3 regions of the Paraburkholderia sp. ZP32-5 genome follow, and region 3 is predicted to be linked to each of the others. Evidence: riboswitches for the same ligand, from Rfam matches in the RefSeq annotation. Region 3 holds a riboswitch; each other region holds the start of a gene.

Region 1 (10,076 bases), on a different contig from region 3:
GTGCCGCCGACGAACGCTTCCGGCGCGACGTGCCCGACCACCATCCCCCAGGTGCCGCCCGAGAAGCGGCCGTCGGTGATCAGGCCGACCGATTCGCCGAGCCCCTTGCCGATGATCGCCGACGTCGGCGCGAGCATCTCCGGCATGCCGGGGCCGCCTTTGGGCCCGAGGTAGCGCAGCACCACGACGTCGCCGGCGACGATCTTGTCCGCGAGGATCGCTTCGAGCGCGCTCTGCTCGTCGTCGAAGACGCGCGCGGGGCCGGTGATGACCGGGTTCTTCAGGCCGGTGATCTTGGCGACCGCGCCGTCCTCGGCCAGGTTGCCCTTCAGGATCGCCAGATGGCCTTCCTTGTAGAGCGCCTTGTCGATCGGGAAGATCACCTGCTGGTCGGCGCGCGGCTTCGACGGTACGTCCTTCAGCTCGTCGGCGAGCGTGCGGCCGGTGATCGTCATGCAATCGCCGTGCAGCATGCCGGCGTCAAGCAGGATCTTCAGCACCTGCGGAATGCCGCCGGCCTTGTGCAGATCGGTCGCGACATACTGGCCCGACGGCTTCAGATTGCAGATCACCGGCACTTTCTTGCGCATGCGTTCGAAGTCCTCGATCGTCCATTCGACTTCGGCCGCATGCGCGATCGCCAGATAGTGCAGCACCGCGTTGGTCGAGCCGCCGGTCGCCATGATCAGCGCGACCGCGTTTTCGATCGACTGCTTCGTGATGATGTCGCGCGGCTTCAGGTCCTTCTTCACCGCTTCGACGAGCACGCGCGCCGATTCGGCGGCCGAATCGACTTTCTCCTGATCGGGGTTCGCCATCGTCGACGAATACAGCAGCGACATGCCGAGCGCTTCGAACGACGAACTCATCGTATTGGCCGTGTACATGCCGCCGCACGAACCGGTCGATGGGCAGGCGTTGCGCTCGATGCCGTCGAAATCCTCCTGCGACATGCGGCCCGCGGTGAATTCGCCGACCGCCTCGAACGACGATACGATCGTCAGATCGGTGCCCTTCCAGTTGCCCGGGCGGATCGTGCCGCCGTACACGTAGATGCCCGGCACGTTCATGCGCGCGAGGCCGATCATGCCGCCCGGCATGTTCTTGTCGCAGCCGCCGATCACGACCACGCCGTCCATCCATTGCCCCTGCACGCAGGTCTCGATGCAATCGGCGATCACTTCACGCGACACCAGCGAGTACTTCATGCCCTCGGTGCCCATCGACATGCCGTCCGAGATCGTCGGCGTGCCGAAGGTTTGCGGATTCGCGTCGGCCTGTTTGATTGCGACCACGGCCGCGTCGGCGAGGCGCTGCAGGCCCGCGTTGCACGGCGTGATCGTCGAATGGCCATTGGCGACGCCGATCATCGGCTTGTCGAAATCTTCTTTCTGGTAGCCGAGCGCGTAGTACATCGAGCGGTTCGGCGAGCGCGCGACGCCTTGCGTGATGTTTTTCGAACGACGGTTGTATGCCATGGGGAAGCTCCAGTCTGTCTGTTCTGTTCGTGATCCGCGCCGCGCGGGTGCCGCGCCGGCGCGGCCGGGAGTGAGCCGGGGTGGGCAGGTCGGTGCGTCGATGAGTGCGCCGGCGGGTTCGGCGGCGGCGCACCCGTTCAGTGTAGTGCCGCCGCGCTTCGCGTAGAGGCGGTTTTGCGTGCCAAGTGTCGCGTGTATTATTCGCGGCTATCTGAGTCGTAAAATATATTAATCATGCTGCCGACGATTCCCGACCTACGCCAGTTGCGCTATTTCGTCACCGTCGCCGAGGAAAAGCACTTCGGGCGCGCGGCCGTGCGTTTGTCGATGACGCAGCCGCCGCTGTCGCAGGCGATTCGCGCGCTCGAAGAGACGCTCGGCGTCGAACTGTTCGCACGCACCAAGCGCTCGGTCGAACTGACGGCGGTCGGCGCCGATCTGCTGCCCGAGGTGCAGCGCCTGCTCGCGGCCGCTGAAGGGCTGCGGCCGCTCGCGCAAAGCCTCGCGCGCGGCGAGGCGGGCGTGTTGTCGCTCGCGTTCGTGTCGACTGCGGACTATGGCTTGCTGCCGCTGCTGCTGCGCGATTTCGGCGTGCGTCATCCGCGTGTGCGGCTCGAACTGACCGAGGCGACCAGCGACGTGCAGGTCGACGAACTGGTGGCCGGGCGCCTCGACGCGGGCCTCGTGATCGCGCCGCTGCCGCCGCGGCATGCCGCGCGACTGTCGTGGCTGCCGATCGCGCGCGAGCCTCTGGTGATCGCGATGTCGACGGAGATGGCGCAGCGCGTGCCGGGCGCCGCCGGCAACGCTGACCCACAGCCAAACGCGGATACCGCCGAATGGCTCGACACCCCGGTCAGCCTGCGCGATCTTGCCGACGTACCTCTCGTGATCTTTCCAAGGCGTCTCGCGCCAGGCTTTTATGACATCATTATGGATTGCTACGGCGTCGCGGGCCTTACGCCGCGCATCGGCCAGGAGGCGATCCAGATGCAGACGATCGTCAGCCTCGTGTCGGCCGGCATGGGCGTCGCACTGGTGCCGCAATCGTTGCGTAATCTGCGCCGCACCGGTGTCGTGTACCGTCCGCTGTCGGAGTCTGTGCCGGCGATCGAGACGGGCCTCGTCTGGCGCACGGACGAGGTGAGTCCGGTGCTCGCGGGCTTTATCGAGATCGTGCGTGCTCATGCCGCGACGGTCGCGGCGCGTGCGTAGCGGCGCGTGCCGAAGGCCGTCGTCGATCGCGTCGAGTGTGCCGCCGTCAAACCGCTTCTGAACCTGAACTGCCCATAACTACCCGATGCTCATTCACCCCAATTTCGACCCCGTCGCCATTCATCTGGGGCCGCTCGCCGTGCGCTGGTATGGCCTGATGTATCTCGTCGCGTTCGTCGCGGCGATCGTCGTCGCCCGGCTGCGGCTGCGTTTGCCTTACGTTGCCGCGCAAGGCTGGACCGCCAAGGATATCGACGACATGCTGTTCTACGGCGTGCTGGGCACGATTCTCGGCGGCCGCCTCGGCTACGTGCTGTTCTACAAGGCGAGCTTCTATTTCGCGCATCCGCTGGAAATCTTCAAGGTGTGGGAAGGCGGCATGTCGTTTCATGGCGGCTTTCTCGGCGTGACGTTCGCGATGGTGCTGTTCGCGTTTCAACGCAAGCGTTCGTGGCTGCAGGTGACCGACTTCGTCGCGCCGATGGTGCCGACCGGACTCGCGGCGGGACGCCTCGGCAACTTCATCAACGGCGAGTTGTGGGGCCGTGTGACCGATCCGTCGTCGCCGTGGGCGATGCTGTTTCCCGGCGCCGCGCCGGATGACGCCGCGTGGCTCGCCGCGCATCCGCAGCAGGCCGTGCAATGGCATCTGAACGAAGTGTTCGCGCAATATCACCTGCTGCCGCGGCATCCTTCGGAGCTGTATGAAATCGCGCTCGAAGGCTTCGTGCTGTTCTTCGTGCTGATCTTTTTCTCGCGCAAGCCGAAGCCGCTCGGCGCCATTTCGGCGATGTTCCTGATCGGCTATGGCCTCGCGCGTTTCACGGTCGAATTCGCGCGCGAGCCGGACGATTTCCTCGGCTTGCTGGCGATGGGCCTGTCGATGGGCCAATGGCTGTCGCTGCCGATGATTCTCGCGGGCATCGGCCTGATGGTGTGGGCGTATCGCCGTGGGCGCCGCGAGCCGGCGCAGGCGGTCAGTGCAAGCTGACGGGCGAGCGTTCGTTCGGCACGGGTGCTGATGCTGAATTCCTGAACGAATGAAATGAAAAACGCCACGGCATGAAGTCATGCCGTGGCGTTTTTATTGGTACGTTCGTCGTGTGCGTATCGATCGACGCAAGCGCGGCTCGCCGCGCGCATCACTTCATCTGCACCGACCCCGACACATTGACCGTTACCGTCGACGTGCCGCCTTCGAGCGGCATCGGCGCCATCTTCGCGTCGGTGCTCATCGTGCGCGCGCTCATCATCATGACCGGCCGCGGCATCACATTGCCGCTGTGATTCACGTTGACCTCGCGGATCGAATAGCCGCTAAAGCCGAACGCTTGCGACGACGAGGCTGCCTGCTCGCGGAACGACTTGATCGCGTCGCCCGTGAGCCGCTGCTCCGCCGCGCGCTGCGCTTCCGGCGATAGCGAGAAGCTCACGTTGCCGACCTGCATGATCGATGCCATCTGTCCGGCGAGCTTCGACGCTGCGCCGAAGTCGCGCGATTCGAGTACGACTTCGGTACGGCCGCGCCACGTCGAGATGCGTCCGTCGCGGTCCGTCGACGGGAAGATCGCAAACGAGCCGGTGCGCGCGGTCACGCCGGTGACGCCGCGCGCTTTCTGCAAGGCCGCGTCGGCGCGCTGGTTCAGCGTGGCCGTCAGCGAAGACGGATCGTTCGCTTCCTGCTCGAAAAACAGCGTGATATCGACGACGTCCTGCGGCACCTCCGCGCTCGCTTGCGCATTCAGCGACAGAACCCCCGAAGGCTGCGGCATCACGCCCTGCGCGCGAGCGAGGGTTGGGGTCAGCGCGAGCGCGACAGGCGCGGTGCAGGCGAGAGCGAGTGCGAGTGCCCGTGCGGCTTTTTTCGTCATTGCTGGACTCCTTGGTTGAACAGGTTGTGCTCGATTGACGCGAGCGCCGGCTTGCGGCGCGAGGTGGGTGGCCTGGGTGGGAGTGGAGATACGGATGATCGGCAGCGAGGAGATTCACACGTCCGCCGATCGCGCGGTCCTGAGTCACATGCGACTGAATGCCGAATTTGCCTTTAAGCCAGCTGTTTGGTGATGAAACGCCATTCGGCTTCGCTCACCGGTGTGATCGACAGACGGTTGCCTTTGGCCAGCACGCGCATGTCCTGCAATTGCGGATGCTCGCGCAACGCGGCGAGTGGAATCAGCGGGATCTTCTTTTTGAACACGACATCGACGAGGATCCAGCGCGGTGTTTCCGGCGACGACTTCGCGTCGTAGTACGGGCTCTTTTTGTCGAACTGCGTCGGGTCCGGATAGGCAGTGGACGACACTTCCGCGAGGCCCGCAATGCCGGGCTCGGGGCAGCTCGAATGATAGAAGAGCACACCGTCACCGACCTGCATGGTGTCGCGCATGAAATTGCGCGCCTGATAATTGCGCACACCAGTCCACGGCAGCGTGCGATGCGGTGCGTTGGCGAGATCGTCGATGCTCGCTTCGTCCGGTTCGGACTTCATCAGCCAGTAGCGCATGAATCGAATTGAACGTTAGAGATTGAACGACACGCGGGTCCGAACGGGTGCCTACGAAAAAGCGCCTGAAAAGCGGCACAAAAACAGCGCAAAAAAACGGGACCCAAAGAAAAACGGCATCGAACCGAAGTCCGATGCCGTTCCAGATAAGGTCCCCGCCTTAGCCGCTAGGCCGGCATCCTGAACCGAGGGTTCAGAATTGGTCGCAGTTAGCAACACTTCGGGTACATCAGACAGAGTGACGCGCACGCCCGTGCTACAAATTTCCGCAACCGTGCACATGGCATTGGTTCAAGGAATATATGACCTTGGCGAACCAGGCAGGGAAGCTAAACCGATAAAGCTACAACACAATCACTTAACGATTGAACTCAAATGCTTGCCGTGATCTTCTCATGTACTTCAGAAAAGTGACACACGGGTACTGCATTCGAGCCACTTCGTTGAGCACGTGACCGGTTCGAAACCGGCACGCTGCTACGCTTGCTACATGCTGTACTGTTGGATCACAGTACCTAGCTGATCGTTCATTTGCTGCATTGTACGCCGGATTTCTTCAGCGGGAAATGCTTCTCCGTGTCTTACGCTGCTTTGCAGCTTAAGCAGTTCCGATGCCAGCGACAGCGCAGCCATGACGGCAATGCGATCCGTGCCGCGCACGTTGCTCGCGCTACGAATTTTTTTCATTTCCGCGTCGACGCGCGCCACCGCTTCGAGCAGCGCGCCTTCGGTTTCCGGCGAGCACGCGAGACGATAGGGTACGTCGAGGATCGAGACTTCGATCTGCTTGGTGGTCATGCGTTTTCTCCGTGGCGGCTGACGTCGCTTTCCGCTTCTTCGCCTTCGGGATGGCCAGAGTCGAGCAGATCGAGCTGGTTATCCGGTTCGCTGCTCGCGCGTGCGCGCGGCAATTTTTCGAGAATCGCATTCAGGCGCACCTGCGCGTCGTCGATCTTGGCGGACAGTGTGTCGCGTTCGGCTTGCAGCGCGTCGCGCTCCGCGCGCAATTGCGCGAGTTCCGCACGGGTGGCCTCGACTTCGGCACGTGAGTGCGCGAGCTGCTCTTCGAGCGCGAGCCGCGCTTCGTTGTGGCGCTGGCTGATCGCAATCAGCTTGCCGATATTCTGGGAGAGTGATTCGAGTTCGGTGAGCATGTGCTGCGTCCTCTAAAGACATCGCATTTTAGCGCGGAATATTACAGGTTCCGACAATTGTCTCGTTTCGAGACGTAACAACATCGCTTCTTGCACGCTTTTTCCCGACCATAAGATAAAAAACACGTCACCCGCCGGACAATAGCCCGCGTTTTACGGAACGGCTATTCGCGGGCACGCTTTCTTGACGCCCATCGAGGCCGCTCCTAAACTTGCCGCACTCTGGTGCTCGCGCGCGCGTTTCCGTGCGCGCAGTTAAACGGGAAGCAGGACGCGCGGGGTGTCGAACACCGCGGACGCGAACCTGCGCTGCCCCCGCAACGGTAAGCGACCGCATGTTCACATGCAGGTCGGTCCTGAACGCAGGTTCGAAGCTTAACTTGCGAGTGTGCCACTGCGCGTCACGCGTGGGAAGGCGGGACCGATGCGTCGCAGCCCGGATACCGGCCAGAGGGAGAGCACGTCGCCCATCAGAACGTCAAACAGGGGGGACGTCTCGTTACGCGTCGGCCTGCGGGGAAGCGGGCCGCGCCCGCCACTCACAGGAATATCATCCGATGCAGTCCCCCATCGCCCGCGCGGCGTTGCTCGCGTTCGCGAGCCTGCCGCTCGTCGTGCATGCGCAAAGCGCTGAACCCGCGGCTTCGGCGTCCGCCGTGCCGGCCGGCGCTTCATCCCCGTCTTCATCTTCGTCTGTCACTGCGGCAACCGCTCCCACCGATGCGAACCTCGCCGCCGCCGAAGCGGTCACCGCACTTGCGCCGATCGTCGTGACCGCCGAACGCGGACCGCAAGCGCTCACCGATGCGATTCCGCAAACCGCGCAGTTCGATCAGCAGGACATCGCCGACACCACCGCGACCGATCTGCCAGGCCTGCTGCAACTCGCGCCCGGCGCGCAGATCACGCGCAACGGCGGCCCCGGTTCGAGCGCGAGCCTCTCGTTGCGCGGCGCGTCGGCGACGCAATCGCTAGTGTTGATCGACGGCGTGCGCGTCGATTCGGTGAGCCTCGGCAGCGCGCAGATCTCGCAGATTCCGCTCGATCAGGTCGATCATGTCGAAGTCGTCAACGGCAACGTGTCCGCGTTATACGGATCGGGCGCGATCGGCGGCGTCGTGCAGGTGTTCACGAAGGACGGCGGCGATCATCCGCCGCGTTTCAACTTTTCAGTCGGCTACGGCAGCTATCACACGCAGACGCAAACGCTCGGCGCCAACGGCGCGCTCGATCGGGATGGCCGCACGACCTTCAGCATCACACTCGCACGCACCAGGGACGATGGCTTTTCGTCGATCAACCCGAGCCAGGCGCCGGGCGCGAATCCGAATGCGAACGGCTATCTGAACGAGAGCATCTCGGCATCGCTGCGTCACAAGTTCAACGACAACTGGGATGCGGGCGTGCGCTATTTGCAGTCGAACGGCAACAATAGCTACGACAACGCGTATGGCGTGCCGACCGATCTGAACAACCTGTATAGCAAGGTGAGTCAGGTGTCGGTGTTCGCGAACGGCAGGCTGACCGACTGGTGGACCACGCACTTCACGGTCGCCCAGGGCGACGATCGGAGCGTGTCGAATACCAACGGCGTCTATAACGGCCGCTTCGATACCGACAGTCGTCAGTACACGTGGCAGAACGATTTCGCGCTCGCCGCGCATCAGAAGCTGCAGATCGGCTACGAACATCTGGACCAGAGCCTCGACTCCGATACGTTCGGCGCGCCCGAGCGTCATGTCGATTCGGTGTTCGCGGGCTATACCGCGAGGTTCGGCCGCAACCAGATTCAGGCCAATGTGCGGCGCGACCAGTATTCCGATTTCGGCGGAGCGAACAGTTACTATCTCGGCTACGGTTTCGACATCACGTCGCACTGGAAGGCAACCGCAAGCTATTCGGATGCGTTTCGCGCGCCGAGCTTCGACGATCTGTACTATCCGTTGAGCGGTAATCCATCGATCCAGCCGGAGCGCAGTCATTCCGTGGAAGCAGGCTTGCAGTACGCGTCGAATGCGCTCGGCGTGATGCGCTTGAACGCATTCCAGACGCGCTATACGAATCTGATCGACTACGTGCAGACGACTCCCGGCATCTATCTGCCCGAGAACGTCGGCCATGCGAAGGTGCAGGGGCTCGAGGGATCGTGGAGCGGTCATGTCGGCAAGACCGACGTGCGCGCGTCGCTGACGCTGCAAAACCCCGTCGATCTCGACAACGACGTCGACCTCGTGCGGCGCGCGCGACGCTTCGGCTCGCTCGCGATCAATCGCAGCATCGGCGTATGGCGCGTCGGTGGAGAGTGGATCGTCAGCGGTCCGAGCGTCGATAGCAACGGCAACCTCGGCGGCTACGGCGTCGTGAATCTGTCGGCGCGCTACAACATCACGAAGGCGTGGTGGGTCAGCGCGCAAATCCAGAACCTGTTGAACAAGGACTATGAAACGGCCTACTCGTACAACTCGCCGGGGCGCGGTGCGTATGTCACGCTCGGCTGGCAGCAGCAGTAATGCGCGCGCCGGTTCGGGCAAGCGCATGAGCGCACGCCGATGAACCAGGCGCCTGCTTCTTCGAGCACGCCGCCGCGCGCACCACTTCGCACGATGAGCGCGAAGCGCGCGGCCATGATCTGGCTCGGGCTCGCACTGGTCGCGCTGGTGGTGCTGATCGCGTCGCTCGCGCTCGGCAGCGTGCCGCTTGCGCCATCGCGCGTGCTTGCGGCATTGGCGCCGTCGCATGCATTCGATGGCGTGTACACCGGCGCGACGACCAACGATCTGGCCGGCGAAATCGTGCGCACACTGCGCTTGCCGCGCGCGCTCGCCGGCTTCGCATGCGGCGGTTTGCTCGCGCTCGCCGGCGCGTTGCTGCAAGTGTTGTTGCGCAATCCGTTGGCCGAACCGTATGTGCTCGGTGTGTCGGGCGGCGCGGCGAGCTTCGCGCTCGTCGCGATGATCGCGGGCGGCGCATGGTGGATCGTCGATGCGAGCGCGTTCGCCGGCGCGTTCGTGTCGATCCTGCTGGTGCTCGGGCTCGCGCGTCGCGAACTGTGGCGCGGCGAGCCGCAAGACACGTCGCCGCGCCTGCTGTTGACCGGTGCGGTGATCGCGGCGGGCTGGGGCGCGTTGATCACGCTGCTGCTCAATCTCGCGCCCGACAGCCGTCTGCGCGGCATGCTGTTCTGGTTGACCGGCGATCTCAACGGCGGCGCGTTGCCGTGGACCGCGCTGATCGCGCTGGCTCTCGCGCTGATCGCGATCGTGCCGGCCGCGCCGCGTCTGAATGTGCTGCTGCGTGGCGATGCGGCCGCCCAGGCGCTCGGTGTCGCGGTGATGCCACTGCGTTTGCGCGTCTATCTGGTCGCGTCGCTCGCGGCCGCCGCGGCGGTAACGACCGCGGGCACGATCGGCTTTGTCGGCCTCGTCGTGCCGCATATGCTGCGTCTCGCGTTCGGCAACGACCAGCGCATGCTGCTGCCGGCGGCCGTGCTCGGCGGCGGCGTCGCGGTGATGGGCGCGGACCTGATCGCGCGTACCGTGATCGCGCCCGCGCAATTGCCGGTCGGCGTGATCACGTCACTGGTCGGTGTGCCGGTGTTTCTGTGGATGCTGTTGAGGCGCCGCCGATGATGCAAAGCCACGACACCTCATCTCCTTCATGTTTGAGCGTGCAACGTCTGACGTTGCGCGCCGGTCCGCGCACGTTGCTCGATGCGTTCACGCACAC
Region 2 (10,076 bases), 250 kb from region 3:
GACGGGCCCCCGTTGCCGAAGTGACTATTCAGCGCGTCCAGCGATACGCTGCACCACACATCCGTCCCGTCCACATTGGCTTCGAAGGCGACGCGCGCGGCGGCTATTACTTCACGGCGTCCGGTGAATTCGATCCTCATAATGGTCCTCCATGTGTCGAAAGGGAAACCTGAGTGCGCAACGGCCGTGCCAAACCGGCCGGCCCCGCGGATAGGCAAATCCGCAGCGCGCATTCTCCGCAAGGTGCATACTGCACACCGGCCGCCCCATGCGGCCGCGCCGACGCAGCGTCGCGGCAAGGCCTCCTCCGGGCCGCCGGACGCGCCCAACACAACGATACTACGCCCTTCATGTCCGCCAGCCCCGAAAGCAGCCCACAACCCTCTTCCCCGCGCCGTACCCAGACCTCGCGCGGGCTCGTGATCGCCGCCGTGATGGCATCGATGGCGATGGTCGCGATCGAAGCGACCATCGTCTCCACCGCGATGCCGCAGATCGTCTCCCAACTCGGCGACCTGCATCTATATAGCTGGGTGTTCTCGTCGTTCCTGCTCACGCAGACCGCGACGACCGTGATCTTCGGCAAACTCGCCGATCTGTATGGACGCAAGCCGGTGATCCTCGCCGGCATCGCGGTGTTTCTGCTCGGCTCGGTACTCGCCGGCTTCGCGTGGTCGATGCCGGCGATGATCGCGTTCCGCCTGATCCAGGGTGTCGGCGCGGGCGCGATCCAGCCGGTGACGCTGACGGTCGTCGCCGATCTGTACCCGGCGCGCGAACGCGGCAAGGTGCAGGGCTATCTCGCCAGCGTGTGGGCGATTTCGGCGGTGATCGGGCCGATGGTTGGCGGCTTCATCATTCACAACCTGTCGTGGGCGTGGATCTTCTGGATGAACGTGCCGATCGGCATCGCATCGGCGGCGGGCTTCATTCTGTTCCTGCGCGAATCGGAGCGGCACGCGAGCCCGTCGATCGACTTTGGCGGCGCCGCGCTGTTCATGGCCGCGATCGCCGCGCTGATGATGGCGCTGACCTACGGCGGCGACGACGCGCTGACACCGGCCGCAATCGCCGGCGCTGTGTTCGTGCTGTGCCTGCTGCTGTTCGTGTGGCAGGAGCGCCGCGCGGCCGAGCCGATGATCTCGTTCGCGCTATGGAGCCACCGGCCTATCGCCGCGTGCAACAGCGCAACGGTGCTCGCCGGCATGATCCTGATGGGCGCGACCACGTTCCTGCCGATGTACGTACAGGGCGTGCTGCAACGCTCACCTGTCGTGGCCGGCCTCGCGCTGACGATGATGATGGTCGGCTGGCCGACCGGCGCGACGTTCGCGGCCAAGTCGTTCCATCGCCTCGGGCTGCGGCGCATCCTGATCGGCGGCAGCGCGTTCGTGCCGCTCGGCGCGATACTGCTGCTGTTTCTGTCGCCGGGCGTGTCGCCCGTGGTCGGCGCGCTCGGCTCGCTGGTGATGGGCTTCGGCATGGGCACGTCGAGCGTCAGTTCGCTCGTGCTGATCCAGGAGATCGTGCGGGCGGATGAGCGCGGCAGCGCGACCGCGTCGAACCTGTTCTCGCGCAATCTCGGCAGCACGCTTGGCGCGACGCTGTTCGGCGCGGTGCTGAACTTCGGGCTCACACATTCGCAGAACCTGGCCGTCGTCACGTCGGACCAGTTGAAGGCGCTGTTGCAGAACCGCGCGGCCGATCTCGGCGATAGCGATGTGGTGCGGCTCGTGCTGCATCAGTCGCTGCATCTGACGTTCGTGTCGATCTTCGTGATCGCGCTGTTCGTCGTCGTGCTGCTGGCGCTGGTGCCGCCGATCAAAATCGGCGGGGACAAGGCGGTGCCGATCGAGGCGCTGTCGCCGCTGGAGGATTGAACGGTGTGTGTGCGCGCGGCGAATGCGCGAAGAAAGTGGTTTGCCGCGTCTTCGTTGCCGTTGCCGTTGCGATACGTCCCATGTACGCGCACGAACTTTCGCGTAGGCGTTACGAGCGACCGGCAGGCAACGTCGCCATAAAGAAATCACGCACCCGCGCAGCCGTTTGCGTGTGCACCGCCGCGCGATCGACGCCCGGCCCGTCCTTGCAGATCATCGCCAGATGCTCGACCACCGCGGGCTCGCAGACGTCCATGAAGGTGTAGTGCGACGCACCGGGCACGATCGTGACCGTCGCTTGCGGCATCAGCGTGCCGAAACGGCGGATGTTCGTATCGACCGGCGCGGTCACGTCGGCGCCGCCCGCTAGCAGCGCGACCGGAATCGTCACGTCGGCGAACGAAGCCGCGTCGAATGCTTCGCCCAACGCGGGCGCGATCGCAAATGCCGCCTTGATGCGCGGATCACGATACGAGTCGCCCGAGCGTGCGCGCGAGGCCTTCGCTTCCAGCGACAGCGCGTCGAGCGTGAGCCCGGACGCGCCCGGTTCGCGCGCGAGCCTGGCTGCCTCGGGCGGCTTGCAGATCGCGTCGGCCTCAGGCGACGTGCAGAAGCGTTCGAACGCGGCCAGATCGGTGCGCGCGCCCGCCAGTTCCAGCACCGTATAGCCGCCGAGCGAAAAGCCCAACGCGCCGATTCGCGCTTGATCGATATGGTTGCCGAAGCGCGGATCGGCCAACACGCCGTCGAGCACTTCGCTGACGTCGGTCGCGCGTTCCCACCAGAGCATGAAACCGTCGCGCGTCAGCGGCTCCAGCGCGGTATTGCCCGGATGATTGACGCCCGCGACGATATAACCGTGCGCGGCCAGCGACGCCGCCAGCCAGTCGAGACTGTCCGCGCTGCCGCCCGTGCCGTGCGACAGCAGCAGCAACGGATAGCGCGCGTGCGCATTGGACAGCGGCGCATCGTCGGCGGCTGGATGGCCGGTGAAGATCGGATGATCGGGCTGGCCGAAATCGTGAGCGGTCTCGGGTTGTTCGACATCGGCCGGATACCAGATGCGCGTGATCAACGCATGCGTTTGCGCGCCGCGCCAGTTGCGGTCGATCGTGGGATGGAAGACGCGCATGGTTTCGCCGACGTGCCAACTGGTAGGGTCGGTTTGGGATTGGGCTTGAGTCTGACGTTGAGCCTGAGCCTCCAAAGACGCTTGCTGAGCCACGGCATTCACCGCCACCAGCGCCAGCGCGGCGCACGCCAACGCGCCCCCGATCGACAACGCAAACCCGCGCGAACGCGCGGCACAGCTTCGACGCAGCATGGTCAGTCCTTGCGAATCGGAATCAGCAGATCGGTGATGCAGGTGTGTCGCGGGCTGACATCCGGCGCGCTTCGATACAGTTCGAGCGCCGGACGCTGATCGCGCGCATAGCCGCTGCGCGGTAGCCAGCCGCTATAGAGCGCCCGGAAGGTCGGCGAGATCAGCGCGTAGGGGCCGACCAAACGGTGCACCGCATACAGGCCGCCGGCGAGCCGCAGCGGCTCTACCTGCTGTTGCGCGTACTGTGTGTACTCCGCGTGCCCTTCCGTCTCCGTCTGCGCAGGCGGCGAACGCACATCGTCGAGCCGCGCGTCAGGCACGCCGGCAATCCCCGCGTGATACCGAAAGCCGCCCGGCACGTTGCCATCGCGCACGCAGATGCCAACACGCTGATGCAGCGGTGAATCGTCCGTGCAGCGCAGCATCGTCATCAGCGTGCGGAAGGTCTGGCCGATCGTCGCGACCGGCCCGTCATGGCGAAGACTGAGCACGTCGAGCGGCGCGAGTTCGCTGACTTCGACGGCCGGCAGATCCGGCACGCCACTCGCGTTGCGCGTCGCGGCGCATGCCCGCTTCGCACGCCGCCGCGCGGACGAAGCCGGCGGCGCAGCAAATAGCGAAGACGCGCCGGGCACAGCGGCCTCGCCACCGGGATGCGCCACCAGATGCCGCTGGCGCGCCCTGAACTCGCTCGGCGACACTCCGGCAAAGCCGCGAAACGCCCGCGCAAAAGCCTGCGCGCTGTCATAACCGGCATCATGCGCGACCGCGGTCACCTGCGCGGCATCGGTCAGACGCTGCGCAGCCTCGGCCAGCCGCAGCCGCTTGACGGTCTCGACGACACTTTCCCCCATCACTGCGCGATAAACCCGGTGAAAGTGATACGGCGACAGATGCGCGACCGCCGCGAGGCTTTCGAGCGTATGCGGCGCGCCCGGTTCGAGCAGGATGGTCTCGACCACGCGAGCAATCCGTCTGCGGTAATCACGTTCGGTGCTGGGTTTCATCATCGCGCCAGGATAGCTGGGACTTCGCGGCAATGCGGTGCAGAACTTGCGGATTTTCGCGCGGAGTGCGGAAACCGGCGCTTAGCCAGCGCTTAGCCGGTGCTCAGTCGCCCTTCGCGTACAACGTCGACTCCGCGAACCCCTCGGCGGCCAGCACCTGCCCGACCAGAATCAGCGCGGTCCGCTCGATCGCAGTGCCCGCCACCTTGCCGACGATATCGTCGAGCGTGCCGGTGATCTTTTCCTCGTCGGGCCAGCTCGCGCGATAGATCACCGCGATCGGACAGGCGCCGCCGTAATGCGGCCGCAATTCCTCGACGATACGCGCAAGGTGCCGCACACCGAGATGAATCGCCATCGACGCGCGATGCCGCGCCAGATCGGCCAGTTGCTCGCCGTCGGGCATCGCCGTTTTGCTCGCATAGCGCGTGAGGATCAGCGTCTGCGAAATGCCGGGCAGTGTCAGCTCGCAGCCGAGCGTGGCCGCGCAGGCCGCGGTCGCGGTCACGCCGGGCACGATCTCGTACGGAATGCCCAGCTCGCGCAGCCGGCGGATCTGCTCGCCGATCGCGCCGTACAGCGAAGGATCGCCCGAATGCACGCGCGCGACGTGCTGCCCCTTCGCATGCGCGGCGGCCAGCAGCGCGACGATCTGGTCGAGATCGAGGTCCGCGGTATTGACCACCAGCTCCGCGCGATGCCCTTCGAGCACCGCGGCCGGCACCAGCGAGCCCGCGTACAGGATCACCGGACAACTACGCACGAGGCGCTGCCCCTTCACCGTGATCAGCTCCGGGTCGCCAGGACCCGCGCCGATAAAAAACACCGTCATTCGTGACTCCAGTCTTGATTCAATGGCGCATTTCATTGCCCGCATGCTTCATGGCCGATGCGCGCGCAGGGCGTCGAGCAAAGCGGCAACCGTTGCGAACTCGCGATCGACGTCCGGCAGCACCGGCCGGCGCAACATGACGACCGGCAAACCACGCTCGCGCGCAATGTCGAGCTTGGCCTCGGTCGCGCCGCCGCCACTGTTCTTGCTGACGACGACGTCGAAGCCTTGCAGCGCAAACAGCGCGCGCTCGCCATCGAGCGTGAACGGCCCGCGCGCCGCGATCACCCGTGAGCGCGCAGTATCGGCGTGCGATTCCAGGCAGCGCACGGTCCAGAATTGATGCAGCGGAATGTCGTCGAGATGCGCGAGCGGTTCGCGGCCCAGCGTGAAAAATGGCCGCCGGAACGCGGCAAGCGCAGCGATCAATTCGTGCCAGTCGCCGACGAAGCGCCAGTCGTCGCCGGCTTGCGGCTGCCAGGCCGGGCGGCGCAGCGCCCAGCACTGCACGCCCGCCGCGCGACACGCATGCACGGCGTTCGCGCTGATTTGCGCGGCGTACGGATGCGTCGCGTCGATCACGAGGCCGATCCGTTCGGCGTCGAGATAGCGCGCGAGGCCCTCGCTGCCGCCGAAGCCGCCGACGCGCACCGCGCACGGCAGATCGTCCGGCACCTTGCCGAGTCCCGCGAGACTGTACACGTCGGTGGGCCTGAGCTGACGCGCGATCTTCAACGCGTCGCCGGTGCCGCCGAGCAGCAGCACGCGGGTCATCGCGCGGCTCCGACCAGATTGCCCTGCCGGTCGATCGCGAACGTCTCGACGCTCACCTGCGGCGGCACAATCTCGCGCGCGACAGCCAATGCCCGCTGACAGACGATATCGCCGAGCGGCACCTGCTGCGCGTGGGCCAGCGCAAGCGCCTGCTGGCTCGTGTTGGCCGCGCGCATCGCCGCTTGCAATGCGTCGTCGGCGCCATGTGAAGCAGCCCATCCCGCGAGCTGCTCGAGGTCGATGCTCGAATTGCGGCTGTGCAGATCGAGATGCCCCGCCGCGAGTTTGCTGAGCTTGCCGAAGCCGCCGCAGATGCTCAGCCGTTCGACCGGCGCGCGCTTCATATGCTTGAGCACCGCGCCGACGAAATCGCCCATCTCGATCAGCGCGATATCGGGCAAACCGTAGTGCGCGCGCATCGCATCTTCGCTGGCGTTGCCGGTGCAGGCGGCCACATGCAGGTAGCCGTTCGCGCGCGCGACGTCGATGCCCTGATGGATCGACGCGATATACGCCGAACACGAGAACGGCCGCACGATGCCGGTGGTGCCGAGTATCGACAGTCCGCCGAGAATGCCCAGGCGCGGGTTCATCGTTTTCAGCGCCAGTTCCTCGCCGCCTTCGACACCGACCGTCACTTCGAAACCGCCGCCGTACCCATGCCGCTCCGCGAGTTCGCTCAGGTGCCGGGTCATCATCTGACGGGGGACGGGGTTGATCGCCGGCTCGCCGACCGGCAGCGTCAACCCGGCGCGCGTGACGGTGCCGACACCAGGCCCCGCGCGAAAGATCACGCCCGGCTCGGCCACGAGACGCACGCGCGCGAACACGACCGCGCCGTGAGTCACGTCGGGGTCGTCGCCGGCGTCCTTGATCGTGCCCGCTTCCGCGATTCGCTCGCCTTCTGTGCTGCCCTCAAACAGCCGGCAGAACGTGAGTCGCATCGGCACATGCTGGCCCTTCGGCAACACGATGTCGGCGACCTCGCTGACCTCGCCCGCCAGCAGCAGACGCGCGGCCGCGAGCGACGTCGCGGTTGCGCAACTGCCGGTCGTGTAGCCGCTGCGTAGCGGCGCCGGTTGTTCGGGAGTCTCTTCGCGCATCACGAATCGGCCGATGAAGTCGCCGGCTTCACTACTTCGAGCAGCGTAATCGGCAACGCCTGGCGCCATGTATCGAAGCCGCCGAGCGGTTGTGCATGCGCGAGCGCGATACGCGTCAACGAGCCGCCATGCTGTTCGCGCCACGCGGCCAGCACCGCTTCGCCTTGCAGCGTGACCGCGTTCGCGACGAGCCGGCCGCCGTCGCGCAACTGTTCCCAGCAGGTCTCGAGCACGCCGGGCTCGGTCACCCCGCCGCCGATAAACACCGCATCCGGCGCCGGCAGCCCCTGCAACGCGGCGGGCGCGTGGCCGGCCACCAGTTGCAAACCCGGCACGCCGAGCGCATCGCGATTCTGTTCGATGAAGCGTTGCCGCGCGTCGTTGGCTTCGATTGCGATCGCACGGCAACTCGGGTGCGCGCGCATCCATTCGATGCCGATCGAGCCGCTGCCCGCGCCGACGTCCCACAGCAATTCGCCGGGAGCGGGTGCGAGACGCGCGAGCGTGATCGCGCGCACGTCGCGTTTGGTCAACTGGCCGTCGTGGATAAATGCGTCGTCGGGTAGGCCGCTGGTCAGCGGCAGACGCGGCGCGTCGGCCGCCGCGCGGCAGTCGAGCGCGATCAGATTCAGCGCGGCCAGTTCGCCGGCCGACCATTGATCCGCGCGGCCATCGATGCGCCGTTCGAACTCGCCGCCGAGATGTTCGAGCACGCTCATCCGCGTCGCGCCGAAACCGCGCGCGGCGAGTGCCGCCGCGAGCGCCGCGGGCGTGTGGCCATCCGCGCTTAGCACGAAGATGCGCGCGCCGTCATGCAGATGCGTATTCAGCGCGGCCAGCGGCCGACCCACCAGCGACACGGTCGCGACCTCCTGCAACGGCCAGCCGAGCCGCGCGGCCGCCAGCGATAACGACGACGGCGCCGGCAGCACGCGTAGTTCGCCGACCGGCAACTGCCGCGCGAGCGTCGCGCCGACACCGAACAGCATCGGGTCGCCGCTCGCGAGCACGCACACCGGCTGAGGACGCTCGGCGAGCAGCGGCGCGAGATCGAACGGACGCGGCCACGCGGCGCGGCGCGCGGCCAGACGCGCGGGCAGCATCGCCAGATGCCGCTCGCCGCCATACACGACCGACGCGTCGAGCAAAGCACGCCGCGCAGACCGTCCCAAACCGGCGAAACCGTCGTCACCAATACCCACTACGGTCAGCCAGGGCTGCATGCATTCATCCTCATCGGGGCTCGTCAAAAGTGTGCCGAGCCACGCCAGTCAAAGCGTCCAGCCTCGTGGCGCGGTTCGAAAAAAGGCATAATACAGCCGCCGGTGCCCTTCGGGGCCGAAGAGGGAACACAGCAATGATGTGGCTGCCCCCGCAACTGTATGCAGCGAGTCCGTCTGCTCTACGCGCCACTGGTTTGACCGGGAAGGCTGCGACGGACCATGACCTGCGAGCCAGGAGACCTGCCGGCGAAACTGTTCGTGCCAGCCAACATCGGGCGGGGTGTACCGATGCCGCAGCAAAGTCCGCAATGCGGCTTGCTCGGGCCGTCGCGCGACGCTATATCCGGTGTCCGTCTTGAATCGAGCTTTGCCCTCCACTGCTTTACCCGATGCAGCCACGCCGCCGCGCGCTTCCGCGTGTCCGGGGCTGCTGCGCATCGTCGCCGCGCGCGATGGCGGCATCTGCCGGGTCAAGCTGCCGGGCGGCGTGCTGAGCGCCGCGCAGGCGCGCGCGATCGCCGCCGCGAGCACGCGGCACGCGAGCGGCGTGATCGAGCTGACCAATCGCGCGAATCTGCAAGTGCGCGGTGTGCGTGAAGGGCATGAGGCTGCGTTGAGCGCGGCGTTGATTGACGCGGGGATGGGGCCGGCTTCGGGTGCTGCGTACGCAGGGGCGTCCCCTTCTTCTGCTTCTTCCACGACGGCAAGCGACGCAAACCACGTGAATGCCGCGCTCAGTTCCGCCGACGACGTGCGCAACGTGATGATCAGCCCTGCCGCTGGCCGCGACCGGCACGCGCTGATCGACACCACGCCGCTGTGCACCGAACTGCTCGCGCTATTGCAAAGCGATGCGCGCTTCGCGGCGTTGTCGCCGAAATTCGCGCTGCTCGTCGATGGTGGAGAACGGCTCGCGCGCGTCGATCATCCGCACGACGTGTGGCTTGCGGCATCGGTTGACGAAGATGGGGTGCGCTTCGTGTTCGGCCTCGCTGGATGCCCAGGGCCGGCAACAAACACCAACGAATCGCCTGATGACAACGCGAACGGCACCGGCGCACTCGCCGCGATTGCTCCGTCACAGGTGCCCGCGCTCGTGCGCGCGTTGCTGCACACGTTCCTCGATCTCGCCGCCGCCGACACGACCCGCATGCGCGACCTGCTCGCCATGCATTCCGCCGACACCTTGCTGTTGCACGCGCAACGCTACGTCAACTTCCCGCTCACGCGCGACGCAACGCTGCGCGACTGGCGACGAGAAAATCCCGCCGACGCATCGCTGCGCCTCGGCGCCCATGCGCAACACAACGCGAACCTATCGCACGTCGGCGGCCAGCCACCGCTCGGCCGTCTTGACGCGACCACGCTGAACCGCCTCGCCGACCTCGCGCAACGAAATGGCAACGGCACGCTACACGTCACGCCGTGGCAAAGCGTGCTGCTGCCCGATATCCCGACGCAAGCCGCCACCGCCGTGCTAACGGAATTGATCTCGCTCGGCCTCGCCTGCGATGCCGCACAACCGATCGCGCATCTGATCGCATGCGCCGGTTCGAGCGGCTGCGCGAAAGGCCTCGCCGACACCAAGAACGACGCACTGCAACTCGCCGCGCAACTGCCCGCCGATGTCGACGTGCATCTGAGCGGCTGCGCGCGTTCGTGCGCGGCTGCCCATTGCGCGCCGTACACGCTGCTCGCGGTCGAACCCGACCGCTACGACCTGTATCGCCGCGACGGCTGCGCCGGATTCGGCCGGCGCGTCGCGTCCCAACTGACCATCGACGAGGCCGCCGCCCTGCTCGCGCGCCTCGCCCGGAGCTACCCCGATGCTTGATTACATTCGCGACGGTCAGGAGATCTATCGCCAATCTTTCGCGACGATCCGCGCGGAAGCCAACCTGTCGCGCATTCCGGCCGACCTCGAAAAACTCGC
Region 3 (10,076 bases):
GGCGCGTAATTCTGCGGGACCTGCACGTAGACGCGCAGTTGCTTGACGTCGGACACTTCGAACAGCTCCTGGCCGACGCCGCCGGCGCCGGCATTGACCAGCGCGCCGACGTCGGTATCGCGGGCCGTCACCACGCCGTTGAACGGCGCGACGATCCGCGCGAACGCCTTGGTCGCGATCAGCCGGTCGACATTGGCCTTCGCCGCGGCGGCGATGGCGGCTTTCGCGGTGTAGTCCGCGGTGCGCTGATCGACGTCCTGCTGGGCGACGGAATCGCTGCCGCGCAGCGCCTCCCAGCGCTTCGCCGTGGTGCCGGCCACCAGCGCATTGGCCTGCGCGCTTTGCAGATCGGCGCGCGCCTGGACCAGCTGCTGATCGAGTTCGGGCGTTTCGATTTCAGCGAGCACCTGGCCTGCTTTGACGCGCGCGCCGATATCGACATTCCACGACTTCAGATAGCCGCTCACCTGCGCGAAGATCGGCGCGCGCGTATAGGCTTCGAGCCGTCCCGGCAGTTGCAGAGCCGGGCCTTGGGTATCGCGCATCGGCTGGATCAGGCTGACGGTCTGCACCGACTGGGCGTCGGTCCAGGCTTTCAGTTTGCGGGCTTCCATCGCGCGCAGCGTGATCCCGGTGGCGACGATGCCGAGGACGATCAGCAGGCCGACGATGCCGGCGGTGCGCAGCGGACGGCGCGAGGGCGGATTAGCGGGGAAAGTGGATTCAGACGACATGAGCGGGACCTCCCGAGACGGATGCCGGGGTAGCCGCGCGCCCGGGGCGCGCGTGGACGATGCAGAAAATAGCGGGGACGAGGAACAGCGAGGCCGTGGTGGCGAACATCAGGCCGCCGATCACGGCGCGGCCAAGCGGCGCGTTCTGCTCGCCGCCTTCGCCGAGAGCAAGCGCCATCGGCGCCATGCCGATGATCATCGACAGCGCCGTCATCAGAACCGGACGGAAGCGCGTGAAGCCCGCTTCGAGCGCCGCCTTGAACGGATCGCCGTGAACCGCGAGACGCTCGCGGCAGAAGCTGACCACCAGAATCGAGTTGGCCGTCGCCACCCCCATGCACATGATCGCGCCGGTCAGCGCCGGCACCGACAGGGTCGTCTGGGTCGCGAACAGCATCCACACGATGCCGGCCAACGCGGCGGGCAATGCGCTGACGATCACGAACGGATCGGCCCACGACTGGAAGTTGACCACGATCAGCAGATAGATCAGCACGACCGCGCCGAGCAGGCCGAACAGCATGCCGGAAAACGCGCTGTTCATCGTCTGAACCTGGCCCAGCAGCGCCACGGTCGAGCCCTTCGGCAACGCATGGGCGTTGTCGTGCACGATGCGCTGGATGTCGGATGCCACCGCGCCCAGGTCGCGGCCTTGCGTGGTCGCGAAGATCTCGACCATCGGCTGGATGTTGTACTGGCTGACCACCTCATTGCTGCTTACGCGCTGTGTTGTTGCCAGCCCGCCGAGGATTTGCGGGGTGTGGCTGCCGCTCGCGGTAATCGGCAGGTTCTGCAGCGCCGACAGCGAATCGAGCGAGTACTGCGGCGTTTGCATCACGATCGGATAGGACACGCCATTGGCATTGTTCAGCCAGAACGTCGGCGCGACCTGGCTCGAACCCGCCAGATTGACCACCAGACTGTTCGTCACATCGCGCTCGGTGATGCCCAGCAATTGCGCGCGCGTGCGGTCGACGTCGACGTTGAAAGTCGGGTTGGCGTGCGACTGCGCGATTCGCGCGTCGACCACGCCGGGCACGTCGCGCACCTGGCGCAGCAGACGATCCGCGTATGCGTAATTGGCCGTCAGGTTGTTGCCGCGGACCTGCAGGTCGATCGGCGCGGGCGAGCCGAAGTTCAGGATCTGACTGATGATGTCGGCCGGCGGGAACGAGAACGTCACGCCCGGAAACTTGCGCGGCAACTGTTCGCGCATCTCGCGCACGTACTCGGCGGTCGGGCGATGGCCTTCGTTCAGCGCGATCTGGATGTCGCCGTCCTGTGAACCGACCGTGCCGGTATTGTTGTACGCGGTGTTGATGCCGCTCACCGGCAAGCCCATGTTGTCCACCACGGTGCCGAGGTCGGCTGGCGGAATGATCTCGCGAATCGCGCCTTCCACGTTTGCGAAGATCTGCGCGGTCTTCTCGACGCGAACCCCGACCGGTGCGCGCACATGCATCAGGATCTGGCCGGCGTCGACCGCCGGAAAGAAGTCGCGGCCGAGGAACGGCACCAGTGCGAACGACAGCAGGACGAAACCGAGAAAGCCGGTGACGAACACGCGCCGGCGCGTCAGCGCCAGTTCGAGCAGATCGCGATACCCGGCGCGGACTTTTTCGAAACGCGCTTCGAAACCGCGTTGAAAGCGTCCGAGCGGTCCTGGGGATTTACTGTCGTGCGCGTGTCCGGGTTCGCTCGGTGCATGTGCTTTCAGCAGGAACTTGGCCATCGTCGGCACGAGGGTTCTCGACAGGATGAACGACGAGATCATCGCGAAGATCACCGCTTCGGCCATCGGTACGAACAGGAAGCGTGCGACACCGTCGAGGAAGAACATCGGCACGAACACGATACAGATACACAGCAGCGACACGAACGCCGGTGTGACGATCTGCGCGGCGCCGTCGAGAATCGCGTCCTCCACCTGCTTGCCGTGCTCCAGGTGCCAGTTGATGTTTTCGATCGTGACCGTCGCGTCGTCCACCAGAATCCCCACCGCGAGCGCGAGGCCGCCCAGCGTCATGATGTTCAGCGTCTCGCCGAGCGCGGACAGTGTCGCGATCGAGCCGAGAATCGCCAACGGGATCGACGTGGCGATGATGATGGTCGAGCGCCAGCTACCGAGGAACAGCAGGATCATCAGGCTGGTCAGCACGGCCGCGATCACGCCTTCGCGGGCCACGCCGGTAATCGCGGCGCGCACGAACAGCGACTGGTCGCCGATCGGCTTGATCTCGAGATTGTCGGGCCATGAGGCTTTCGCGGCGGCGATACGATCCTTGACGCCGGAAATGATGCCGAGCGTCGATACCGAGCCGTTCTTCAGCACCGACATCAGCACCGAGCGCTTACCGTCGACGTGCACGATATTGGTTTGAGGCGCGCTGCCGTCGCGGACGTTGGCGATGTCGCGGATATAGACGGTCGTGCCGTTGGCCGCCTTGATCGGCAGATCGCCGAGCGCCTTGATCTGCGACGGCGCATCGTTCAGTTGCAGCGTGTACTCGTAGTCGCCGATCTTTTCCGTGCCGACCGGCGTGATCAGGTTCTGGCCCGCCAGCGCGTTGGCGACGTCCTGCGCGGACAGACCGCGCGCCTGCATGGCCGCCGGGTCGACGTCGATCTGCACCTGGCGCGACTTGCCGCCGAACGGATAGGGGATGGATGCGCCGGCAACCGTCGTCAGAACTGGCCGCACCGCGTTCAACCCGAGGTCGCCGAGGTTCTGCTCGGAGAGCCCCTTGCCGGACAACGCCAGCTGGATGATCGGCACCGTCGACGCGTTGTAGTTCAGGATCAGCGGCGGCGTCGTTCCCGGCGGCAACTGCTTCAACTGGGTTTGCGAGACCGCGGTCACCTGCGCGTTGGCGTTACTGATGTTGACGCCCGGCTGGAAGAAGATCTTGATGATCCCGAAGCCGGCCACCGACTCGGCCTCGATATGTTCGACGTCATTGACGGTCGTGGTCAGCGAGCGTTCGAACGGCGACGTGATGCGGCCGACCATCTGGTCCGGCGGCAGTCCCGTGTACTGCCACACCACGCTGATGACTGGAATCTTGATGTCGGGAAAGATGTCGGTCGGCGTTCTGACCGCGGACAGCGGACCGATGATGAGGATGAAGATCGCCAGAACGACGAAGGTGTAGGGTCGCCGGAGGGCTATACGGACTAGGCCAAGCATGACGGTTCCAGGGCTTTGATGAGAACGTGGCGCGCGTGCCGCGCACAAGGGGCCATGCGGCGAACGTTAGCGATGTGCCTGTTCCATCCAGGCGCGGTGGTGGATTGACAATCGGGGCAGCCTGCATCGAGCGCCTGAATGCGGCTGGCTTGTTTCCACGACGGAATTCACAACGCTTACGCTGAACTTGCAAATGGCGAGCATCAGCCAGATGTAAAGTCGAAGTCGTTGTTTTAGCCACGTCGCATCGGAGCGACGGAGAATAGCGGGGGGGGACGCTTTGGGAAAAGTGGCTTTTGCACAATACTGTTGTGTGGAAACAAAATATGAATCCGTCTCTGAGAGAAAACAGAACAATGGCAAGAATCTTTCACCTCTGTACCGCGCTGGCCGCGGCGAGCCTCGCCGGTTGCACGGGCCTGAGCGCCGATGTGCACACCGGCCAGACCGACCATGCCGCCGTCGCGCTGCAAGGCGAGCAAACCTATGCGATCGCGCGCACGCAGCCGCAGCAGGACAGCGCCGATTTTCCGCAAGCCGAGAAGCTGCTGCGCGATGAGCTGACCCAACACGGTTTCGTCGATACGGCGGGCAAGCCCGCGCATTACCTGGTGTCGATGGCGTATAGCACGCGGCCGGCGTCGATCGGCATCGGCGGCAGCGAATGCGCGCCGGCCGATTGCGCGCGCGGCAGTGACGGGCTCGGTGCGATGCTGTTCGGGCGCGAGTATCAGCATGCGCTGACGCTGCGCTTCTTCGAAAACGCGAGCGGCGCGGAGCGCTACAAGGTCAGCTCGGTGTTCGTCGATCGCAACGCGGACCCGGTGCATGCGATCCCATTGCTGGTGAAGACTGCGCTGGCCAAATTACCGTTTGATGAACCGGCCGACTGGCGTGTGAAGTTCAGTGTCGACAAGGTGAGCGGCGCGACCAATGTCGAATCGATGAAGCCGCTGCAACGTTAGAACGGAACTCCGGGGTGGTCACGCGGGCGTTAGCCGTCGTCCCGTGGCCAGTGGTTTTCGAACACGCAATCGGCGAGCGGCAGACGGCTCGCCCAGCGCTCGGTTTCAAGCATCGGCTCGCTATAGAACTGGTCGACGTGGCCGAGGCACAGAATCGCGACCGGCCGCGCGCCTTCCGGCATATGCAGTAACTGGCGCACCGCGTCGACGTCGAACAGCGAGACCCAGCCGAGCCCGAGACCTTCCGCGCGCGCGGCGAGCCACATGTTCTGGATCGCGCACGCGACCGACGCCAGATCCATCTCCGGCAGCGTGCGGCGTCCGAATACATGCCGTTCGCGGCCGTCCATCAGCGCGATCACCAGCAGCTCCGCGCATTCGAGCATGCCTTCCACTTTCAGCTTCATGAACTCGTCGCGGCGCTTGCCGAGCGCATCGGCGGTGGCGAGCCGTTCGCGTTCGACGATCTCGTGTAAGACCGTGCGCAGCGCCGCCTCGGTGATGCGTACGATGCGCCACGGCTGCATATAGCCGACGCTCGGTGCATGGTGCGCCGCGTCGAGCAGACGCCGCAGCACCGCGGGATCGACCGGATCGGACACGAAATGCCGCATGTCGCGCCGTTCGTAGATCGCGCGATAGACCGCGTCGCGCTCGGAGTCGTCAAAAGGCTTCGCCATGGAAGAGTGCGGCCGTGAAAGCCGGGTTGGAGGGCCAATAAGCGTGCATATAGGTTGCCACAATCGGGCCCACGCGATAAACCGCTTCGCCGGGTGTGTCACTGTGTGCGCGCGTGGCCGAGCGCAGCGGCGTGAGTGGCGTGTCGAGCTTCGAGTAATGAAACGTATGGCCGGTCAGCGGCCCATGCGGGCCGTCGATCTGTTGCATGCCGAGCGACGTGAAGCGCCTTTGCATCGTCGCGTGACCGGGCACCAGACCGAGCATCGGTGTGCTCGCGCCGTGCGCGTCGGTCAGCGTGTCGAGCAGATACAGCATGCCGCCGCATTCGGCGACGACCGGTTTGCCGGCCGCCACGTGCGCGCGGATCGACGCGGCGCTTTGTGAGTTATTCGCGAGTGTCGCTGCATGCAGTTCGGGGTAGCCGCCCGGCAGATAGAGCGCGTCCGTCGCGTCGGGCAACGGCTCGTCGGCGAGCGGTGAGAACTCGTGCACCCCGGCGCCGAGCGCTTCGAGCAATGCGACGTTGGCCGGATAGATGAACGAGAACGCGGCATCGCGGGCCATCGCAATGCGCTTGCCTTGCAGCAGTTGCGGCAAAACTTCGGGCGACGGTGCACCGAATTCGACCGTGGGCGGCAATTCGGCAAGAGATGTGGTCGCGAGCGTATCGGCGGCACGTTCGAGCCGCGCTTCGAGATCGCCGATTTCGTCGGCCTGGTGCAGGCCGAGGTGACGATCGGGCAACGCGATTTCGTCGCTCGCGGCGATGTGTCCGCACCAGCGCAGATCGGCCGGTAACGCTTGTTCGAGCATCTGTGCATGGCGTGCCGAACCGGCGCGGTTCGCGAGCACGCCGTGAAACGGCAACTCCGGTTTGAAGTGCGCGAGGCCGAACGCGAGCGCGCCGAAGGTCTGCGCCATCGCCTGCGCGGAAATCACCGCGAGCACCGGCACGCCAAAAACGGTCGCGAGATCGGCGCTGCTCGGCGTGCCGTCGAACAGACCCATCACGCCTTCGATCAGGATCAGATCCGCTTCGGCCGCCGCCTGCGCGAGCAGGTTGCGACACGCGGTCTCACCGACCATCCATAGGTCGAGCGACAGCACCGGCGCGCCGCTCGCGCGCGCGAGGATCATCGGATCGAGAAAGTCCGGACCGGTCTTGAACACGCGCACACGCCGGCCGAGCCGCCGGTGATAGCGCGCGAGACCCGCGGTGATCGTGGTCTTGCCCTGACCCGACGCCGGGGCGCTAATAAATAGCGCGGGGCACGCGGACATTGCTCAGAACTCCACGCCGCGTTGCGCCTTCACGCCCTGCTCGCGATACGGATGCTTGATCGCGCGCATTTCGGTGACGAGGTCGGCGGCTTCGATCAGCGCATCGGGCGCATGGCGGCCGGTGACGACGACGTGCAGCATCGGCGCGCGTGCATTGATCACCGACAGCACTTCGTCGAGCGGCAGATATTCGTACTTCAACACGGTGTTCAGCTCGTCGAGGATCACCATCTGGTAATCGCCGCTTTCGATCATCCGGCGCGCTTCGTCCCAGCCTTTGCGCGCGGTCGCCATATCGGCTTCGCGGTTCTGCGTATTCCACGTGTAGCCGTCGCCCATCGTGACGAAATCGCACTGCGCGATGGCGCCGAGAAAGTCACGCTCCGACGTATGCAGCGCGCCCTTGATGAACTGCACGACGCCCAGGCGCATGCCGTGGCCGAGCACCCGCACGGCCATGCCGAACGCGGCCGTGCTTTTGCCCTTGCCGGTGCCGGTGTTGACGATCAGCAGGCCTTTTTCGACGGTCGCGCCGGCCTGCTTTTTCTCATGGCCTTCACGGCGGCGTTCGGTCATGCGCTGATGCGATTCGGGATCGGTTTTCATCGAAGGTCCTGATTGTTGGAAGCTGTTGATATAGAGGCTGCGTGAGTATCGGCATCGTCACCGGACGATGCGATCGCGACGGTGACGCCGGCGTGCACGGTCTTGCGTACGACGAGCCGGGCGAGCTGCGATGCAGTGGCAGGGTTGAGGGTTTGCGCTGCCAGCAGCGCGCAAGGCTCGCAGACGCCGTCCACGCCGAGATGCATCTGCGTGGCCGCCGACACTGAATACAGCGGCACCGCGGCGATCTGCTCGCGAGTGAATAGCCGCAGCGGCAGCGCATGACGCGCGCAGAAATCGAGCAGGCCGGCTTCGTTCGCCTTGATGTCAATCGTCGCGATCGCGCCGATCTGTTCGAACGCATGCGGCCCGAGCGCGTGGCGTACGGCGGCTTCGATATCCGCTGCGGGGGTGTGCAGGCGGCAACCGATGCCTACGCTTAGCGTTTTTGTTGAACGCTGGTGTTGTTGGGTTGGGTCGCTGAGATGACCTGCTGCTGGATCACTGGCGTCAGCAGCATGCTCGCGTTGAGCGACATCGCGTGCGAGCGCGAGCGACGCCACTGCGCCGATCACGACGATCGCAGGCGAGCCGAGCCCCGCGCGTTCGACCACGTCGGCAAGCTCACCGAGTGAAGCGAGCGCGTGACGCTGCTCGGGCCGCGTTGCCGCTTCGATCGCCGCGCAGCGCGTATCGGCGCCCATGCCGGCCGCCAGCAACGCGTCGGCGATCTCGCCGAGACGCCGCATCCCCATATAGATCACGAGTGTCATGCGCGTCGCGGCGAGCGCGGCCCAGTCCGGCTCGTCGCTGCCGGCGCCGTGGCCGGTGACGAACACCACACCCTGCGAATAGCCGCGCTGCGTGACTGGAATACCGAGCGCCGCGGGCGCGGCGATGCCCGCGGTGATGCCGTTGATCACTTCGGCATCGATACCGGCGGCCTGCAGCGCCTGCAATTCCTCGCCGCCGCGTCCGAATACGAACGGGTCGCCGCCTTTGAGGCGCGCGACGTTGCGCCCGGCCCGCAGATGCGCGAGCATTTGCGCGACGATATCGGCCTGCGGCGTCGACGGATGCCCGCCGCGCTTGCCGACATGCACGACCAGCGCATCGGCGTGCGCGAACTGCAATACGTCCGGATTCACGAGGTCGTCGACGAGCACGACATCGGCTTGCGCGAGCGCGCGGGTCGCCTTCAGCGTCATCAGTTCGACGTCGCCGGGGCCGGCGCCGATCAGCCAGGCGCGGGTCATCGCAGCGAGCATGGCGTGCGCCATGCGATGGTGGGACGAGAGAAGCGCTGCGCGATAGCGCGCGCGATGGTGCAGATCGAGTTCATGCGGTACTGCGAATCCGGGCGCGGCAACACACGTGATGGGCGGCGCTTTCCTCTGAAGTTCGGAAAACGCCACGGACGCGCGATGCCATGCTTGAACGCCTTCACATCCGTTCCCCGCGGATTCCGGCGGCCGGCGGCGCGATCGGTGCAGGTGCTGCACGCGGCGCCGCCACCGCGTCTGGCCGGTATCCGGGCTGGCGACCTCACGCGCTTTGCCTTCCCGTCCTTGACGTGGAATGACGAAGATACGCGCGAGATCGCGCGGATTCGTCGATTCACAGGACAGTGGCATCAAAAAACGCATGCGCGGCGCGCCAGAATCGAGGCGCGCGCCGCAGGTTGCTTACCGTTGCGGGGACAGCACAGGTTGAACGCATGATGCGTTGCCTGTTTCCCGTTTAACTGCACATGCGAGCGCATATGCGGGCACCAAACGCGCGCATACGATAGCACACGGGGCCTTGCCGGATAAGCGTCGGCGGCGGTTTTCATCGCGCGTGCTTTCTTGACTGGGCAAGGCTGCGGGCCTACACTCGCACGCACTTCTGGTGCTCGCCCGCGCGCTCGTGCGCGGGCAGTTAAACGGGAAACAGGGGGCCCATCTGCTCTGGAGCGGGCTAACCTGTGCTGTCCCCGCAACGGTAAGCGAAAAGCGGTGCAGGCCTTACGGCCGTGCGCCGCGGAGCCGGCTTCGATGTCCACGCGCAAGGCCGCGTCGGCATATCACCACTGGGCGAGAAACCACTCGGCCGGGAAGGGGAAGCGGCGCTTTCGCCAGCCCGGATACCGGCCCGAAGATGCAGGACGTACGCCGCGGGGATGCGGCGGCGCGTTCATGACTTCACTTTGCTTTCTGTGTTTCCGGGCGTTTTTGCGCGTGTCGTGTCTCCGGGCGTTTTCCGTGCGCTTTCCATGTCGCGGACAACGCCGTTGCTGCTGGACCGACACGCGAACCGACCGGCGCACCCATGCAACGTCTACCGATGGACCTCACGATGCAAACTCAATTGCGCAAGATTCCCGTCACGATCGTCACGGGCTTTCTCGGCAGCGGCAAGACCACGCTGTTGCGGCACATTCTTCAGCATGCGGAGGGCAAGCGCATTGCGGTGATCGTCAACGAGTTCGGCGAACTCGGCATCGACGGCGAGATCCTGAAGGGCTGCGGTATCGGCTGCGATGAAAACGGCGTCGAAACCGAAGGGCAATTGTATGAACTGGCGAACGGATGCCTGTGCTGCACCGTGCAGGAAGAGTTTTTCCCGGTGATGGAAAAGCTC

What was found. A riboswitch is a leader RNA that binds a small molecule or an ion and turns the genes downstream of it on or off. The one in region 3 is predicted to bind cobalamin.
Region 1: another riboswitch for cobalamin. It lies ahead of L0U82_RS03870 (TonB-dependent receptor domain-containing protein); the one in region 3 lies ahead of cobA (uroporphyrinogen-III C-methyltransferase).
Region 2: another riboswitch for cobalamin. It lies ahead of cobG (precorrin-3B synthase); the one in region 3 lies ahead of cobA (uroporphyrinogen-III C-methyltransferase).

The regions. Positions count from the first base shown of each region.
Region 1 is NZ_JAJEJP010000001.1:900,362-910,437, forward strand. It holds gene ilvD (dihydroxy-acid dehydratase) at 1-1,478, opposite strand, end outside; gene L0U82_RS03835 (LysR family transcriptional regulator) at 1,713-2,693, shown strand; gene lgt (prolipoprotein diacylglyceryl transferase) at 2,779-3,684, shown strand; gene L0U82_RS03845 (SIMPL domain-containing protein) at 3,836-4,564, opposite strand; gene L0U82_RS03850 (EVE domain-containing protein) at 4,738-5,196, opposite strand; RNA gene ssrS (6S RNA) at 5,345-5,526, opposite strand; gene L0U82_RS03860 (cell division protein ZapA) at 5,683-5,994, opposite strand; gene L0U82_RS03865 (ATPase) at 5,991-6,350, opposite strand; cobalamin riboswitch at 6,557-6,816, shown strand; gene L0U82_RS03870 (TonB-dependent receptor domain-containing protein) at 6,908-8,860, shown strand; gene L0U82_RS03875 (FecCD family ABC transporter permease) at 8,900-9,979, shown strand; gene L0U82_RS03880 (ABC transporter ATP-binding protein) at 9,976-10,076, shown strand, end outside.
Region 2 is NZ_JAJEJP010000002.1:1,603,398-1,613,473, forward strand. It holds gene L0U82_RS25835 (DUF1488 domain-containing protein) at 1-140, opposite strand, end outside; gene L0U82_RS25840 (MDR family MFS transporter) at 351-1,880, shown strand; gene L0U82_RS25845 (alpha/beta hydrolase family protein) at 1,990-3,204, opposite strand; gene L0U82_RS25850 (AraC family transcriptional regulator) at 3,207-4,214, opposite strand; gene cobM (precorrin-4 C(11)-methyltransferase) at 4,315-5,043, opposite strand; gene L0U82_RS25860 (cobalt-precorrin-6A reductase) at 5,092-5,817, opposite strand; gene L0U82_RS25865 (cobalt-precorrin-5B (C(1))-methyltransferase) at 5,814-6,920, opposite strand; gene cbiE (precorrin-6y C5,15-methyltransferase (decarboxylating) subunit CbiE) at 6,920-8,143, opposite strand; cobalamin riboswitch at 8,227-8,405, shown strand; gene cobG (precorrin-3B synthase) at 8,499-9,977, shown strand; gene L0U82_RS25880 (precorrin-8X methylmutase) at 9,970-10,076, shown strand, end outside.
Region 3 is NZ_JAJEJP010000002.1:1,353,550-1,363,625, forward strand. It holds gene L0U82_RS24785 (efflux RND transporter periplasmic adaptor subunit) at 1-734, opposite strand, end outside; gene L0U82_RS24790 (efflux RND transporter permease subunit) at 724-3,921, opposite strand; gene L0U82_RS24795 (DUF4136 domain-containing protein) at 4,278-4,886, shown strand; gene bluB (5,6-dimethylbenzimidazole synthase) at 4,916-5,566, opposite strand; gene L0U82_RS24805 (cobyrinate a,c-diamide synthase) at 5,550-6,848, opposite strand; gene cobO (cob(I)yrinic acid a,c-diamide adenosyltransferase) at 6,852-7,454, opposite strand; gene L0U82_RS24815 (cobalamin biosynthesis protein) at 7,451-7,885, opposite strand; partial or broken gene cobA (uroporphyrinogen-III C-methyltransferase) at 7,946-8,710, opposite strand; cobalamin riboswitch at 8,960-9,245, opposite strand; cobalamin riboswitch at 9,327-9,605, shown strand; gene cobW (cobalamin biosynthesis protein CobW) at 9,792-10,076, shown strand, end outside.